2 regions of the Solibacillus sp. iso_87 genome follow, and region 2 is predicted to be linked to the other one. Evidence: predicted binding sites of a transcription regulator. Region 2 holds the regulator's gene; the other holds the start of a gene.

Region 1 (8,303 bases), 920 kb from region 2:
GCCATTAATTCATCCCGATTTTCAGCATAGTATGTTACTGTATCTTTTGCTTTCTTTGCTGTTTCTACAGTATGCTCCCGAGTTTGTTTGTCCAACATACTAATTGCTGCACCAGTTACGGCTCCAATCGCTATAAAAGGTAATAGTTTACTTTTCATTATTTTTTCTCCTCCTATATATGCTTTCGTATTCCCCTAATAATTTTTCATAAAACTTATCTATTTGTATTTTAACGAATGTTCGATATTATTAAAAGTATTCAGTAAACTTTAACCTGTTGACAAGATGATGGTTGCATGAAATGATATTTTTGTAAACATTGAAAGGTAGGGCACACAAATTATGGACTTATCAAATCCGTCGCAGCAAAATGTAATCTATATGATCGAGCAAATTAAAGAAAAACTTCGTATGGTAAATGTTGATGCTATGCAGTCTACTGCATTTGATGAAGAAAAATACGAAGATCTACAATATTTATATGAAATGGTTATGAAACGCGATTCATTTAGCCCAAGCGAAATGAATGCCATCGTAGCAGAATTAGGCGCCCTTCGTAAATAACATCAAATGTGTAATGTGAAAAAGAAGCTCATCGATTAATTCGACAAGCTTCTTTTTTTCATTTCCTATTCCCCAGGAAATATTAATTATTTATTTAATTCGACAGCGATTTTTGTACCTACACGGGCATTATGTTTAACAAGGGCAATATTTGCATCCAATGATTTACCTTCTGTCAGCTCTTTTACTTTGCCTAAAAGGAATGGTGTTACATTTTTGCCTGCGATACCTTGTTCTTTCGCTTCATTTAATGCATTTTCAATAATTCCGTCGATAACGCTTGATTCCATAGCATCTTCTACTGGAATTGGGTTTGCGATTAATGCACCGCCACGTAAACCTAGATCCCATTTTGCGCGTAAAATTGCGGCTGTTTCTTCTGCAGAATCAACACGGATATTTACATCGAATTCACTTTCACGTGCATAGAATGCAGGCAATTTATCTGTTCCGTAACCGATTACCGGTACACCTTTTGTTTCAAGGTATTCCAATGTTAAGCCGATATCTAAAATCGATTTTGCACCTGCACACACTACAGCTACATTTGTCATTGCCAGCTCTTCCAAGTCTGCAGAAATATCCATTGTTGTTTCAGCGCCACGGTGAACTCCGCCAATCCCGCCTGTTACGAATAATTCAATACCAGCAAGCTCAGCACAGATCATAGTTGCGGCTACAGTTGTTGCACCGATTTTTTTTGTTGCAAGTAAATAGCCAATATCACGACGGCTTGTCTTTGCTACACCTTGAGCATTACCGAACATTTCTAATTCTTCATCGGATAAACCGATTTTAATTTTCCCATCGATTAATGCGATTGTTGCTGGTACAGCACCGCCATCACGAATAATTTGTTCCACTTCACGAGCTGTTTGTACATTTTGTGGATATGGCATACCGTGTGAAATAATTGTAGATTCCAATGCGACGATTGGTAAGCCTTTCTCTTTAGCTTCTAATACCTCTTGTGAATATGATAAATATTGTTCCATTATAAATTCCTCCATTCAAGTAAGTTATCTTTTGTTAAATCTTCACGAACTGTTTTATCCGATTGCAATGTTTTTGATGCATTTACCAATCCGAGCTGGATCGCTTCTTCAAGCTCTTCATCGTTTAATACACCATGTAAAAAGGCACTGACAAATGCATCTCCGGCACCTGTAACATCGACAATATTTCTAGTTGCAATTGCCTTGTAATGTACTACATTACCTTTGTTACCTACCATTACTCCATGCTCGCCTAAAGTGAGCACAATATGCTCCGCTCCTTTTTGCAACAACATGCTAACAGCTTTTTCATAATGGCTATATGTTTCCAGCTTTATATTTAAATAGCTTTCCGCCTCATCACGATTGCAAATAAAGTAACGGACACCATGCAGGTCCTGCGACAAATTCTTCATCTTTGGTGACGAAACAGGGATAACCGCCAATGCGATATTACGCTCTATTGCGAATGTCCTAATATATTCTACTGTTTCTAGCGGGCTGTTTAAGTCAATGACAATACAGCTGGCATTTTGTAATATTGCTTCGTGCTTTTTTAAAACACTCGGCAACAACTTATCATAAATCGCCATATTTGCCATCGATATTACCAGTTCGCCCATATTATCAAGTACTGCTGTATAAGAACCTGTATTATAATCGCTTAATTTCTCTACTAAATCTACATTCATCATACTCTTACAATTTTGTTCAATAAATGCACTATCATGATCTTCACCCATTACAGTAATCAGTGAAACACGGTTGCCTAATCGCCCTAAGTTTTCTGCAATATTACGGGCTACGCCGCCTACAGATTCTGTAACAGTAGCAGGATTGGAAGTCCCTAATTGGACATTTTGCTCAATAGTGAATTTACGATCGATATTGGCACCACCAATTGCAATGATTTGATTTTTTTCCGGCAAAACATAGGCACGCCCTAAAATTTCCCCTCGTTTTATAAGCGAAGAAATCATATTAGCAAGCGCCGGCCTGGACATTCCAAGCTGTTCCGCCATTTCCTGTTGTGATAAGTAGGGATTCCTTTTTATTAATTGAAAAATTAATTTTTCCTTTTCATTCAACTTTATCACCTCGAATCAAACATTTGTTTATAATTATAAACTTTTGTTTACCCATTGTCAAATTAATACTAAATCTTTTCATCCAGTAGTATGGAAGTACTTTCTTCTTTTATGAGCAATGAATTTTAATAAAAAAAGCTGTTCAGAAGGTTCCCTTTCTGGACAGCTTTCTTACTATTCTACAATTATATCGCCATTTTCTGCTATACGTGGCTGTACGAGCACTTCAACACGGCGGTTTTTAGCTCTGCCTTCTTCATTATCATTCGTAGCAATTGGCTGGAATTCTCCAAAGCCTTTAACACTAAAGTATTTGGAATCAAGTCCTTCATTGCCCGAAACGATTTCCTTCATGAAATTTACTGCACGCATAACTGACAGATCCCAGTTAGAATCAAATTCCGGTGTTTTAATCGGTACATTATCTGTATGACCTGTAATGACAATATTACGCGGTGGATCAAACATTAATAGTTGAGCAAGCTCGTCAGCAATTGTTGCATATTCCGCTTTTACATCCGCTCGCCCCATATCGAATAAAATACTGTCCCGGATTGTAATCAATAATCCTTCTTCTGTCATTTTCGTTTCAAACTGATCTTCCAGTTCATTAATCGCGATAAACTCGTCCACACGGTTTTGCGTTTCATGCAGGCGTTCCTGATCCTCCATATATTTGGATAACCCTGTTGTTGAATTATCAGGTGGTTGTATGACAGATGAGTTGTCCATTACACCTGTGCCACCGGTAAAAATATTATTAAATACTGCTGACATTTGCTCTAATTTCTTCTCATCCACTGAGCTTGATGCAAAAAGTACAATAAATAACGCTAATAATAAAGTTAATATATCTGCATAAGGCACTAACCAGGACTCGTCAATATGCTCCTCATGCTTTTTATGTCTTTTACGCTTCTTTGCCAAGGCCACCCGCCCCGCTTTCGGTAATTTGCTTACGTTCTTCCATCGTTAAATATGAAGCCAGCTTCTGCTCGATCACACGAGGCGCTTCACCTTCAAGTACGGATAAAATCCCTTCAATCATCATCAGCTTTTGCTTAACTTCTACAGCAGATTTGCGTTTTAGCTTGTTGGCAAATGGATGCCATAAAACGTAACCTGTGAAAATACCCAATAACGTTGCAACAAAGGCCGCTGAAATGGCATGACCTAATTTATCAATATCAGACATATCTTTTAATGCAGCGATAAGACCTACTACTGCACCTAATACCCCAAGTGTCGGTGCATATGTACCCGCTTGCGAGAAAATGCCTGCTCCACTTGCATGGCGGTCTTCCAGCGCTTCAACTTCCTCTGTTAATACATCGCGAATATAGTCTGCGTTTTGACCATCAATCGCTAATGTTAAACCATTTTTTAAAAACGGATCTTCAATCTCAGCTGCTTTGCCTTCTAATGCCAATAACCCTTCACGACGAGCTAAATCTGCCCATTGTGAAAACATTTTGATCAAGTCGATATCACTTGCGAGTTTTGTTTCTGAAAATAAAATTTTAAATAGCTTTGGAATCCTTTTTAATTCCTTCATCGGGAAAGCGATTGTAACTGCAGCAATCGTACCGAAAATAATAATTAAAATCGCAGCAGGGTTTATTAACACTTCCGGTGTAACGCCTTTTAAGAACATCCCGACTAACAGGGCGATAAAGGCGATGATAACCCCAACAACTGATGATATATCCATATATAGTACCTCCAAATTACGATGTCTTTTCTTATTTCGGTATATTTAAATTTTTATTAACTTCCTTTACACTAGTTATAAGAAGATTTTTTTATTTTTGACACATTATTGTTCTTATCTAAGCTCGAATATGACTATTAATGTGTCAGGAATTAACTAATTTTTAAGAAAATTATTGGAGGAATGAATCAATGAATTCTATGTTCGAAGCAAATTTAACGAAATACGCAGAACTAGCAGTAAAAATCGGTGTCAATATTCAGCCGAATCAATATTTGTATATTGCTGCTTCTATCGAATCGGCACCTTTTGTACAAGTAGTGACAAAAATCGCTTATGAAATTGGAGCTAAACAAGTATTTGTAGATTATACAGATGATCAAATTACACGTGCTCGATATGAGTTGGCACCGGAAGATTCTTTCGACTTCTTCCCTCCTTGGAAAGTACAGGAGCGTGAATGGCTTGCTGAGGAAGGTGCGGCATTTATGAGCATCGTATCTCAAAGTCCGGATTTACTGTCGGGGATTGATTCAAAACGAATTGCAGCATTCCAGAAGGCTTCAGGCACTGCATTAAACAAATACCGTCAATATGTTCAGTCGGATAAAATTAGCTGGACGGTTATTGCAGCTCCATCAAAACAATGGGCTCGTAAAGTATTCCCGGATTTACCGGAAGAAAAGCAATTAGATGCATTATGGGATGCCATCTTTAAAGCGACACGTGCGGATCTGGATAACCCAGTAGAAGCTTGGGCACAGCATAATGACAACTTGCATGAAAAAGTTGATTACTTAAACAATAAAAACTATGCGAAATTGCATTATACAGCTCCTGGGACGGACTTGACGATTGAGCTTCCTAAAGGACATTTGTGGTGCGGGGCAGGCAGTATCAACGAAAAAGGCGAAGAGTTCATGGCAAATATGCCGACTGAAGAAGTTTTCACAGTACCGCATAAAGATGGTGTAAACGGGTATGTATCTAGTACAAAACCATTAAGCTATGGCGGTAATATTATCGACAACTTCAAACTTACATTTGAAAATGGGCGCATTGTTAAAGTAGAGGCCGAGCAAGGTGAAGAAGTGTTAAAAAATCTTGTTGCTACAGATGAAGGCTCACATTATTTAGGAGAAGTAGCACTTGTTCCATTCCATTCTCCAATTTCACAATCGAATATTTTATTTTACAATACATTATTCGATGAAAATGCATCTAACCATTTGGCAATCGGCAGCGCTTATGCATTTTGTATCGAAGGCGGAAAGTCAATGTCACGTGATGAGTTAAAAGCAAACGGTTTAAATGAAAGTATTACACATGTCGATTTCATGATCGGCTCTGAACAGATGAATATTGACGGAATTACTACAAATGGACAAGCTGAGCCAGTTTTCCGTAATGGGAACTGGGCATTTTAATAGCAAGATAGAATCCGTCTTTTAGCAATAAATAAAATTTTAAGATGTCGCCATATTTACAATTTTTTCTACATTAACTAACTAAATTACCCTACAATGTTCCAATTTTTTAGGTTATAATTGGTTAATGATTGTTATCACTAAAATAGAGAGGAGTTTTTATAATGTTTGATCACCATTATCCGTTCTTATCTGACTACTATACGGTAGTGTTAGGATTTACGGTAATACTTCTTGTATTCTTATTTATGTTTATTATGTATTTACGTATTGGTTTACAATCACACGACTCTGTTATAGTAGATTCAAAGGCAAACACATTTGCGCCAAACGAAAAATCATTGGATGGCCACCATCATCATTAAGTTTTTTACAACCACTCTAAAAGGTGGTTGTTTTTTTCGATAGCGGATTCTTGCTATACTTCTCTCTATTTAGTAGAAATTTAACTTTATTAATGCGCATTTATTTGAATTATCTAAAAAATATTTTAAAATATAAAAGAATCGAAAGGGGTTTGAAGAACAAATGTCTGCATTACAAACAATTTTAGAGTTTAACGGAAAATTCGTAGATGAAAAACAATATGAGCAGTATGCTACAACAAAATATCCTGATAAAAAAATTGTTGTTTTAACTTGTATGGATACACGTTTAGTTGAATTACTACCTAAAGCAATGAATTTGCGCAATGGGGATGTCAAAGTTGTAAAAAGTGCAGGGGCAATCGTAAATCACCCATTCGGCGGGATTATGCGTAGTTTACTTGTAGCGGTTTATGAATTACAGGCGGATGAAGTATATATTATCGGCCACTACGACTGCGGGATGAGTGCAGTTGATCCGAACGTAATGATCGGTCATATGCTTGAACGAGGGATTAAACAGGAAACGATTGATGTCATCAATTACGCTCGATTTGATTTAAAAGAATGGTTATGCGGTTTTGGGGATGTTGAAACAAGCGTATTAAAGAGTGTTGATTTAGTTAGAACACATCCGCTAATGCCAAAAGGTGTTCCTGTACATGGTCTTATTATCGATCCTGCAACAGGAAAGCTGGATTTGGTAACGGACGGCACAGTTGACCAAAAATAAATAATAAATGATAAACGACAGTGCTCTTCATAATGAACACTGTCGCTTTTTTATATTGTCGTCCCTTTATATTCCCGCTGCAAAATGGCGTACATATAATGGTCGACCCATTTTCCGTTTATATACAACAGCTCTCGCAATAACCCTTCCCTTGTAAAACCCGACTTTTCCAATACTCGAATGGAAGCTGAATTTGGTGGTGCAACATATGCCTCTATTCTGTGAAGATTCAATGTTATGAAAGCGAATTCCATAACTAGACGTACCGCTTCGGTCACAATTCCTCTACCTGTGAAATTCTCATCCATTGAATAGCCGATAAAACCGCTTGAATAAGGTAAACGTTTAATTGAATAGAGTGAAATATGCCCGATTAATTGACCTGTCGCATTGTAAAAAATTCCGAAAGAAAATTCCCGGTTTGTTTGCAGCAAATGTACGCTTTCCAAAATCTTATTATACTGTACTTGTTCTGTGTAAAATTCATCGCGATGTAATGGTTCAAATTCGGACCAATACATTTTATTGTCTCTTAATAATTTTGCCAACCCTTTCGCATCGGACGGGGTAAATGTGCGAAGCGAACATTGTTGCCCAATAAGTCGAACCATTGGACCCTCCTTCTTGTGAAATAGCTTGAATAAGCTTTTCATTGAACCACCTTCATTTCATTTCAAAGCTTGCCTACCGTTTTTTCAACTTTTTCTTTATTGATTTTACAGGCTCTGGCTTTATATCTATAAATTCCGTTTTCTCTTTATCTACAACTGTTTCTTTAACCTTTTCGAAAATGTTTGTAAGCTTCATGCCCCGTTTTGTAACTTCTTTTTCTATATGGGCAACTGTTTCTTTTAGTACTTGAACACGTGCGTAGTTTTTGTCGTTCCCTGCTATTAAGTGCCAAGGAGCGTTTTCCGAATCGGTTTTTTCGAACATTTCATCGGCTGCCTCAAAATATAAATTAAATTTATCACGGTTCCGCCAATCTTCAGCTGTCAATTTCCATGATTTATACGGATCGGCTGCTCTTTCATTAAAACGTTTAAGCTGTTCATCCGAATCGATATGGATCCAAAATTTAATCATTATATAATCTTCATCTGTCAGCTGTTTCTCAAAGCTATTAATTTCTTCATAAGCGCGTTTCCACTCTGCTTCTTCAGCAAACCCTTCTATGCGCTCCACCAATACCCGCCCATACCAGGAACGGTCGAAAATTGCGATCTGGCCATGCTGCGGCAACTTTCTCCAGAAACGTTGCATATAATGATACCTCATTTCATGAGGCTGTGGGGCAGAGATCGGCCATACCATTAACCCGCGCGGATCGATACGTTCTGTTAGGCGCTTGATCGCTCCCCCTTTGCCTGCTGCATCCATACCTTCAAATGCAATAATAAGGCCAATTTTATTGTTGAAT
Region 2 (8,303 bases):
AACGTTTTTGGATGTTTTCCGAGAATGACTTTTCTAAATCACCATCAAGTGAAATGTCATTTGAATCATATAGGACAATTAATTTATCCAGTTTTAAGTGACCTGCAAGAGAAATCGCTTCTGCAGCAACACCTTCCATTAAATCTCCGTCACCGCATAGTGCAAATGTATAGTGGTCTACAATGTCTTTACCTGGCTTGTTGTATGTTGCTGCCAAGTGACGTTCAGCCATAGCCATACCTACTGACATTGCAATACCTTGTCCTAATGGACCAGTTGTCGCTTCTACACCAACTGTATGACCATATTCAGGATGTCCCGGTGTTTTTGAATTCCATTGACGGAAGTTTTTGATCTCTTCCATCTCTAATCCGTAGCCACCTAGATGCAATAAACTATATAAAAGCATGGAACCATGTCCAGCTGATAATACAAAACGGTCACGATTATACCAATTAGGATTTTGTGGGTTATGGCGTAAATGCTTCGTCCACAATGTATAGGCCATAGGTGCAGCACCCATTGGTAAACCCGGGTGACCTGAATTTGCTTTTTCAATTGCGTCGATTGATAGTGTACGGATTGCGTTAATTGCTAACTGATCCATCTGTTGTGTCATTATGTGACATCCTTTCCTCGTACGATATTTATACATTTTATAGTGTAGACAAATTTTCACAAGAAAACAATAATTTCTAAAAACGTCCCATAAAATATGTCATACTTTATATGAAATGTGACATATTAATGAAAAGTTGTTAGTTTAAGAATTTCTTCTGTGATTTAATTTGTTTTAATTTTTCAGGTGTCACATCATTGCCTTCTTCATCAATTACTTTCACATGCTCGATTGTATCGCGCATTGTAGTACGGAAAGTATCTAAATATTCTTTGCGCAGTGCTGTACGTTCCTTCGCCTGCTCTTCCGTCAATTTACCTTCTCTCGCTAATTTAGAAAGCTCATTAATACGAGCTAATTTTTCTTTTGATAACATTTGAATCTCACCTTTCTTCCTACCTACTACAAAGGTATAAAAAAAACGACTTGAAAACAAGTGTTTACTCTTCAAGTCGCTCCATATATTCAATATACCTTCTATGTACGGTCGCTTTACTGATAGAAATGCCCAAGCCCGACATAGTCGTAGCAATTTCCGCAAATGTTAAACCTTTCTGGCGAAGCTGAACAATTTCTTCGACAGGCACTTCTTTTCGTTCACGCCCTTCAATATTGCCACGGTTTTTTAAATTATTTTGCGGCTGGTATCCATTTTCTACAGCACGGCGCATTCCCCGGCGGATTTTTGCATTATGCATACGACGCTGATACTCTTCCACAATCGCCAAAATTTCTAGCAGCATTGTATCCATTTCATTTAATACGACAGGACCTGCATCATTCAATGTATATACTGTCGCTTCATATTTTTGCAGTAGGTGAAGCACTGCCATCCGGGCATTCCCTCGCCCTAAACGGGTCTCATCCTGTACAAATAATGCTTTTATGCCGCACTCTTTCATACAGTCAAGCATGTCGAGCAATCCGTCTCGATCAACATCATATCCACTATGCTGATCCATGAAAATCTCCACATCTTTATAGCCGAATGATTTTGCGTATTTTATCAGCTCCTCCTGCTGACGGGCTAGTGATGTTTCTTGTGTATTTTTATCCGTACTGACACGGCAATAAATTACTGCTTTAGTTTTTATCATTGTTCCCTCTCGCTACTTTAATCGATTGCATATCGGAGGATTCATTCAGCTGGGCAATGTATTGTGAATCTTTTTCTACAGGTACAACCAATACTTGTCCTAAAACAACTTTTTCATCCAGCATTCCGTTTTCCTTTTTTACTTCATTGATCCAATCATGCTTAGCCATTTTACCACCATATTGTTCTGCCAACGACCATAAAGTATCGCCATGCTCTATGCTTACGTGTTCGTATAATTCAATATTATCGTCCTGCATCATGAATAAAGCAATCATAAGTACAGAAAATAGTAGAAACATTGATGTGAAGCCATTTAATTTAATTCTTTTCATTAGAAAAACCCTCTTTCGAATGTATGTTCGGAATATTTGTTCTCATAATAATACGAACATATGTTTTTGTCAACCGTTTTTTTCGAACTTATGTTTGCATTCATGTTCGCATACTGCTATACTTACTTTAAGAAAAATAGCATGATAAAGAGGTGAGTTAGTTGACACAAAAAATTTCAAAGCGGCAGCAAGCTATTCTAACTTTTATAAAAGAGGAAGTTCGTGCTAAAGGCTATCCGCCATCAGTTCGCGAAATTGGAGAAGCGGTTGGTTTAGCTTCCAGTTCAACTGTCCACGGGCATTTAGCTCGTTTAGAAAGTAAAGGGCTTATCCGCCGTGATCCTACAAAGCCGCGTGCCATTGAAATATTGGACCAGGAAGAGATGAACATCGCGAAACAAGGTGTCATTCATGTTCCGTTGATCGGTAAAGTTACAGCTGGTCTGCCTATTTCAGCAATCGAGGATATTCAGGAATATTTCCCGTTGCCGGATGCTTACGGTTCACCGGAAGAGGAATTGTTTATGCTTGAAATTATGGGAGAATCCATGATTGAAGCCGGTATTTTAAATGGGGATTATGTTATCGTTAAAAAAACGTCTACTGCGAACAATGGAGAGATTGTCGTAGCAATGACGGAAGACGATGAAGCGACTGTCAAGCGCTTTTACAAAGAAAAAACTCATTTCCGTCTACAGCCTGAGAATAGCTCGATGGAGCCAATCATTGTCGACCAAGTTTCTATCTTAGGTAAAGTAGTCGGCCTCTATCGAAATATCCATTAATCATAAGCTTGCCATTCTAATAGAATCGGCAAGTTTTTTATTTTCAAAATAAAAAGCCCAGCCGTGAACGACTGAGCCTTTCATTATTTATTGCATGCTTCTACAAAACTATTAAATAAGCGCTGTGCATAAACATCCCCGTTCGGAGCCAATTCTTCCGGATGCCATTGCACCGCGACACAATATGGATGCGATTCATGTTCAATCCCTTCAATAATGCCGTCCTTAGCAATAGCCGAAACTACGAGCCCTTCTCCGAGCTTTCCAACCGATTGATGATGAAATGTATTTACACGGAATGAGTCATCTTTAAAAATCTCTTTAAATTTAGGTGTCTTTACTTCAACGGTATGTGCCAATTCCCCACGCTTTGAAGGTTGTTTATGTAAAATTGTATTTTCTACTTGTGAGGGTATATCCTGAATGATCGTTCCCCCAAATGCGACATTCATAATCTGTTGTCCGCGGCAAATACCGAGAACAGGCATTTGTCTTTTATAGGCTTCATTCACTAATAAAAGATCGCTGTCATCACGTTTTCGTACAACACTTCCGATATGACGGTGCGGTTCTTCATTAAACAACAATGGATCTATATCCGCTCCACCAATTAATACGAGGCCATCAATTAGATTTAATAATGCATCTACGTTTTCTTCTGTAGCATTGGGTATACAGATTGGAATACCTCCCGCTTGTTCAATCGAAGTTAAGTATGCGTTGTTAATATCCAATTTCTTGTCAAAATCATACATTGTAAATCCAATAATCGGTTTCATTCTTTTTATCCCCTTATTATTTATAGATAATTCCAATAATTTAAATTATACTATTTCGTTACACTAAATGACTACAAAAATAAAAAGGATTGCATAATCGCAACCCTTTAATCCTTAAACCGTTTCCATTTGTTTTATAAAATACCGTTTAATTTCTTTCCAGTTATGAACACGCATGAAACCTTCTTCTGACCGATTGTACGGCATCGAATACAATATGCCTGTTCCTTTAAATGCTGCGAGTTGGCGTGGGCTGTCATCAATTAAATAATCGGTATGTATTACCGCTTTATTTCCGCAAAACACAATGTTCTGTGTTTTAATAAAGGGTAAATGCTCCATCAACCAATCGTATTTTGCTGTAAATGATCCCGGTACATCCATTGCAGCTGTCGCAATAAAAATTTCATAATGCTCCTGCAGTTCTTGAATGACTTCTATTGCATCTTCATCCAGTACTTTTAAATCTCTGAAATAGTCTGGCTCATTTAATAAAGCAAATAATTTTTTCGCATCTTCTCGAGGCAAATCACGCTGTGTCGTCAGAAGAAACTCTTCATCTGTATAATTTGTTCCGAAATTCTCGTTATATGTAACACGTAATTTCGAATAAAAGTCAGCTAGCACCTGGTCCATATCGATAGCAATACTTTTTTTCATGTAATAAGCCTCCTTGAAATTTCCTAATTTTAGTTTATACAATTATATTGTGAAAAAACAAGGTATAAATCTTTACAATTAACAACGTACATATTTACGTTTAAAACCGATTCGCCCTTTTTCCACCTGTTTTTCAATTTCCGCATAAGCATGAAGCAGACCCGGTTTTTTTCCTTCCCGTTTCGTTTCAATTGGTCCGATTTCATTAGCAATTTGCACTGCCTCATCATGTAAAGGTTTAAATGAAACACCGACTGTCATAACAAAATTGTTCATAGCCACTTGTGTACGCTGCGGTGCTTGACGAATATTTTGTTTTACATACTCAAGCATATCCATTAACTTTTCCTTTGAAAATTCCTCATCTCTACGATTTCCGAGAAGCCAGCAGTAACAATGCCACCCTGCCGACATTTTCAGGTCCTCACTACTGGCAATCCATTTATCGCTTACTTCTTGCGCAATATCGGATTCCGACAATGTCACCGCAACAACATAATCGGAAATCATATAGAAATAGGCTTGCTCGATCCAGCGGTCATAATCTTCCTCGGTCATTGCTTTCGGATCCGCAATAATTCCTGCAAAATACATAGCATCATAGTTGCCTGTAGCATAGAGCTGTTCAGCCAGTTCCTGATCTATTTTTATTTGTTTTACGAACGGTTTCATCGAGCCAATCGTTACACCGAACACCGGCTCCTTTGCCCCATTGGACATATAAATCTTTTTTGTCCGTTCTTTTCCAAGTGCTTCTAATTCTTGCATCATTGTATCGAGTTTCATAATTTCCTCCTTCTATATTATTAAAATTATTTGTCTCTTACTATTATATGATTTAATCGCCCGTCATAACTAGCATTCTTTCCAATAATCGGCTTACTAGTTATAATTTTCATTTTAAACAGTTACGGCAAATATACGGCGACAAACACTCAAGCTTCATTGTCCTTTTATTGTTACCCGCACTTTGAAATTTAATAAAAAATTGGCAATTTATTTAACCGAATAATAAAACAACCTCTGAACAGAATAATCTCAGGAGGTGATATTGATGTCAAAAAATAAAAACAACATCAATAATAAAAACGTCGAATTCGGTATGGAAACGGACGTTAATCAAGTAAAGCAGCAAAACCAAAAAGCTGAAGCTAAAAAGCAGCAATCTTCCGGTTTGTTTGCAAACAGTGGTTTACAAAAGCAATCAAGTTCCTTGAATGCTGAATTCGGTATGGAAACTAACGTAAACCAAGTGAAGCGACAAAACCAGCAAGCTGAAGCCAAAAAACAACAAGCTTCTGGATCGTTTGCGAATAGCGGTTTACAGAAAAACTTTTCTTCCATGAATGCCGAATTTGGCATGGAAACAGATGTTAATCAAGTAAAACAGCAAAATCAGCAAGCTGAAGCTAAAAAGCAACAGTCTTCCGGTTTGTTCGCAAACAGCGGTTTACAGAAGAAGCTTTCTTCAATGAGCGCTGAGTTTGGCATGGAAACAGATGTTAACCAAGTGAAACAACAAAACCAGCAAGCCGAAGCTAAAAAACAACAAGCATCAGGTCAATTTGGTAAAAACAAATTCCAAAACGGCAATAAATAAAAATATTGAACCGGCAATTTTTATTGCCGGTTTTTTGTTATCAATTATATTGGTTATAATTTTAAATAATATGTATATATACACAAAAAAGAGCCGGAGTTTTCACCCCAGCGCTTTCTCTTAGTACATTTTCATATATTGGTCGCGTTCCCACTGATGGACAGTTGAACGGTACATATCGAACTCGATTTCTTTTGCTTCTTTAAAGTTAGCATAGATATGGTTGCCTAATGCTCGTTGAATAACTTCATCTTTTGCAAGTAAGTTTAAAGCGTCGTCTAAAGCTGCAGGCAAGTTATCGATGCCGTTTGCTTTGCGCTCTTCTTCGCTCATTACATAAATGTTGCGGTTAATTGCTGGTGGTGGCGTTGATTTTTTGCGAATCCCTTCCAGACCAGCCTCTAAGATTACTGCCATCGCCAAATATGGATTTGCTGATGGGTCTACCGAACGAACTTCTACACGTGTTGAAACTCCACGAGAAGAAGGAATACGGATTAATGGTGAACGGTTTTGTGCAGACCATGCTACATAACATGGTGCTTCATAACCTGGTACTAAACGTTTATAAGAGTTTACAGTCGGATTTGTAATTGCAGTAAAGCCTTGAACATGGTCAAGTACACCTGCCATGAATTGCATCGCTGTTTCAGAAAGACCTAACTCAGTAGACTCATCATAAAATGCATTTTCTTTTCCTTTAAATAATGAAACGTTGAAGTGCATTCCTGAACCGGCTTCACCGAATAAAGGTTTTGGCATGAATGTTGCGTGTAAGCCGTGTTTGCGTGCAATTGTTTTAACAACTAATTTAAATGTTTGGATATTGTCGCAAGCTGTAATAGCATCCGCATATTTAAAGTCAATTTCATGTTGTCCCGGTGCAACCTCATGGTGAGATGCTTCAATTTCAAAGCCCATTTCTTCTAGTTCTAATACGATATCGCGACGGCAGTTTTCACCTAAATCTGTCGGTGCCAAGTCGAAATATCCGCCGTGGTCATTTACTTCTAAGCTTGGCTCGCCTTTTGCATCCAGTTTAAATAAGAAAAACTCCGGTTCTGGCCCTAAGTTGAAATCTGTGAATCCTAGCTCTTCCATTTCCTTTAATACACGTTTCAAGTTGTTACGTGGATCGCCTGCAAATGGTGTGCCGTTTGGATTGTAAATATCACAGATGAAACGTGCTACTTTCCCTTTTTCAGCTGTCCATGGGAAAATCATGAATGAGTCATAATCCGGATATAAGTACATATCTGATTCTTCAATTCGTACAAAACCTTCGATTGATGAACCATCAAACATCATTTTATTGTCCAATGCTTTATCTAGTTGGCTTACAGGAATTTCTACGTTTTTAATTGTTCCTAAAATATCTGTAAACTGTAAACGAATGAATTTTACTTGTTGTTCTTCTACTAGACGTTTAATATCGCCTTTTGTATATTTGCCCACTAAATTCCACACTCCTAAATTTGTTCAGTACCGATTTTACTCGATCTTTTATAATTTACGCGCTATTGGTAAAAGCGCGATAAATCCCCTTGGCGAATCGATGTTTTTTGCATACGTTGTGCTTGACGCATTTCTTCACGTAAAATTTTACGTAAATCCGAATCGGAAATTTCTTTGCTCGCTTTCTGGGCTTCAGGGTCATTTTTCAATGCAAATACTTTTTTGATCCCTGCCATATTAATGCCCTGTTCAAGCATATCTTTGATTTCCAGTAAAGTATCGACATCATTTAAAGAAAACATGCGTCGATTTCCTTCTGTCCGGTGTGGCTGAATTAAATCATGCTCTTCATAATAACGGATTTGTCTTGCTGTCAGATCCGTTAATTGCATGACGATACTTATCGATAATAGTGGCATTGAACGTCGAATTTCACTACTCATTTAATTCACCTCCCTTATCGTTATATTACGACTTGTTATTTACAATGTCAAATGTATGTCAGAAAAACTAACATACCTCTTGTAAATGAGCAAATAGTTGACAGAATAAAGCGAATTTTATACACAATAAGAATCGCCCAATAAATGGACGATCCCTAAATATTATTTTAATTTTTGGATAGCGGAACAAATGGCATATTTTACATGTTCATATGTTAACCCACCTTGGATAAATGCGGTAAATGGAGGACGAATCGGACCGTCTGCTGTTAATTCAATACTTGATCCTTGGACAAACGTACCTGCCGCCATAATGACATCATCCTCATAGCCAGGCATATAGGCTGGTTCCGGCGCAAAGTGAGCGTTGATAGGTGAAGCAGCTTGAATTTCACGACAGAAAGCTACCATTTGTTCAGCTGTTTGGAATGAGACTGATTGAATGAGATCCGTACGAACATCCGTGTAATGCGGAGATGTTGTCATACCGATTTCTTCAAGCATTGCAGATGTAAAGATTGCACCTTTTAA

What was found. The regulator LexA, encoded in region 2, represses DNA repair genes until DNA is damaged. The targets are predictions, from matches to a motif close to CGAACATATGTTCG.
Region 1: the regulator LexA is predicted to act here: its motif matches at 2,664-2,677, upstream of AC0VXV_RS17425 (carbohydrate kinase).

Annotation. Positions count from the first base shown of each region.
Region 1 covers NZ_CM149656.1:3,398,064-3,406,366, forward strand. Annotated here, with positions in the region: gene AC0VXV_RS17410 (YtxH domain-containing protein) at 1-158, opposite strand, end outside; gene AC0VXV_RS17415 (DUF1128 domain-containing protein) at 343-564, shown strand; gene AC0VXV_RS17420 (pseudouridine-5'-phosphate glycosidase) at 651-1,559, opposite strand; gene AC0VXV_RS17425 (carbohydrate kinase) at 1,559-2,647, opposite strand; gene motB (flagellar motor protein MotB) at 2,822-3,574, opposite strand; gene motA (flagellar motor stator protein MotA) at 3,558-4,358, opposite strand; gene AC0VXV_RS17440 (aminopeptidase) at 4,550-5,785, shown strand; gene AC0VXV_RS17445 (hypothetical protein) at 5,950-6,150, shown strand; gene AC0VXV_RS17450 (beta-class carbonic anhydrase) at 6,314-6,883, shown strand; gene AC0VXV_RS17455 (GNAT family N-acetyltransferase) at 6,934-7,494, opposite strand; gene AC0VXV_RS17460 (polyphosphate kinase 2 family protein) at 7,568-8,303, opposite strand, start outside.
Region 2 covers NZ_CM149656.1:2,478,953-2,487,255, forward strand. Annotated here, with positions in the region: gene tkt (transketolase) at 1-619, opposite strand, end outside; gene AC0VXV_RS12615 (DUF896 domain-containing protein) at 759-995, opposite strand; gene AC0VXV_RS12620 (YneB family resolvase-like protein) at 1,060-1,716, opposite strand; gene yneA (cell division suppressor protein YneA) at 1,703-2,050, opposite strand; gene lexA (transcriptional repressor LexA) at 2,212-2,835, shown strand; gene AC0VXV_RS12635 (gamma-glutamyl-gamma-aminobutyrate hydrolase family protein) at 2,919-3,614, opposite strand; gene AC0VXV_RS12640 (5' nucleotidase, NT5C type) at 3,729-4,274, opposite strand; gene AC0VXV_RS12645 (DNA alkylation repair protein) at 4,353-5,060, opposite strand; gene AC0VXV_RS12650 (gamma-type small acid-soluble spore protein) at 5,329-5,874, shown strand; gene glnA (type I glutamate--ammonia ligase) at 5,995-7,329, opposite strand; gene AC0VXV_RS12660 (MerR family transcriptional regulator) at 7,392-7,772, opposite strand; gene AC0VXV_RS12665 (methionine gamma-lyase family protein) at 7,935-8,303, opposite strand, start outside.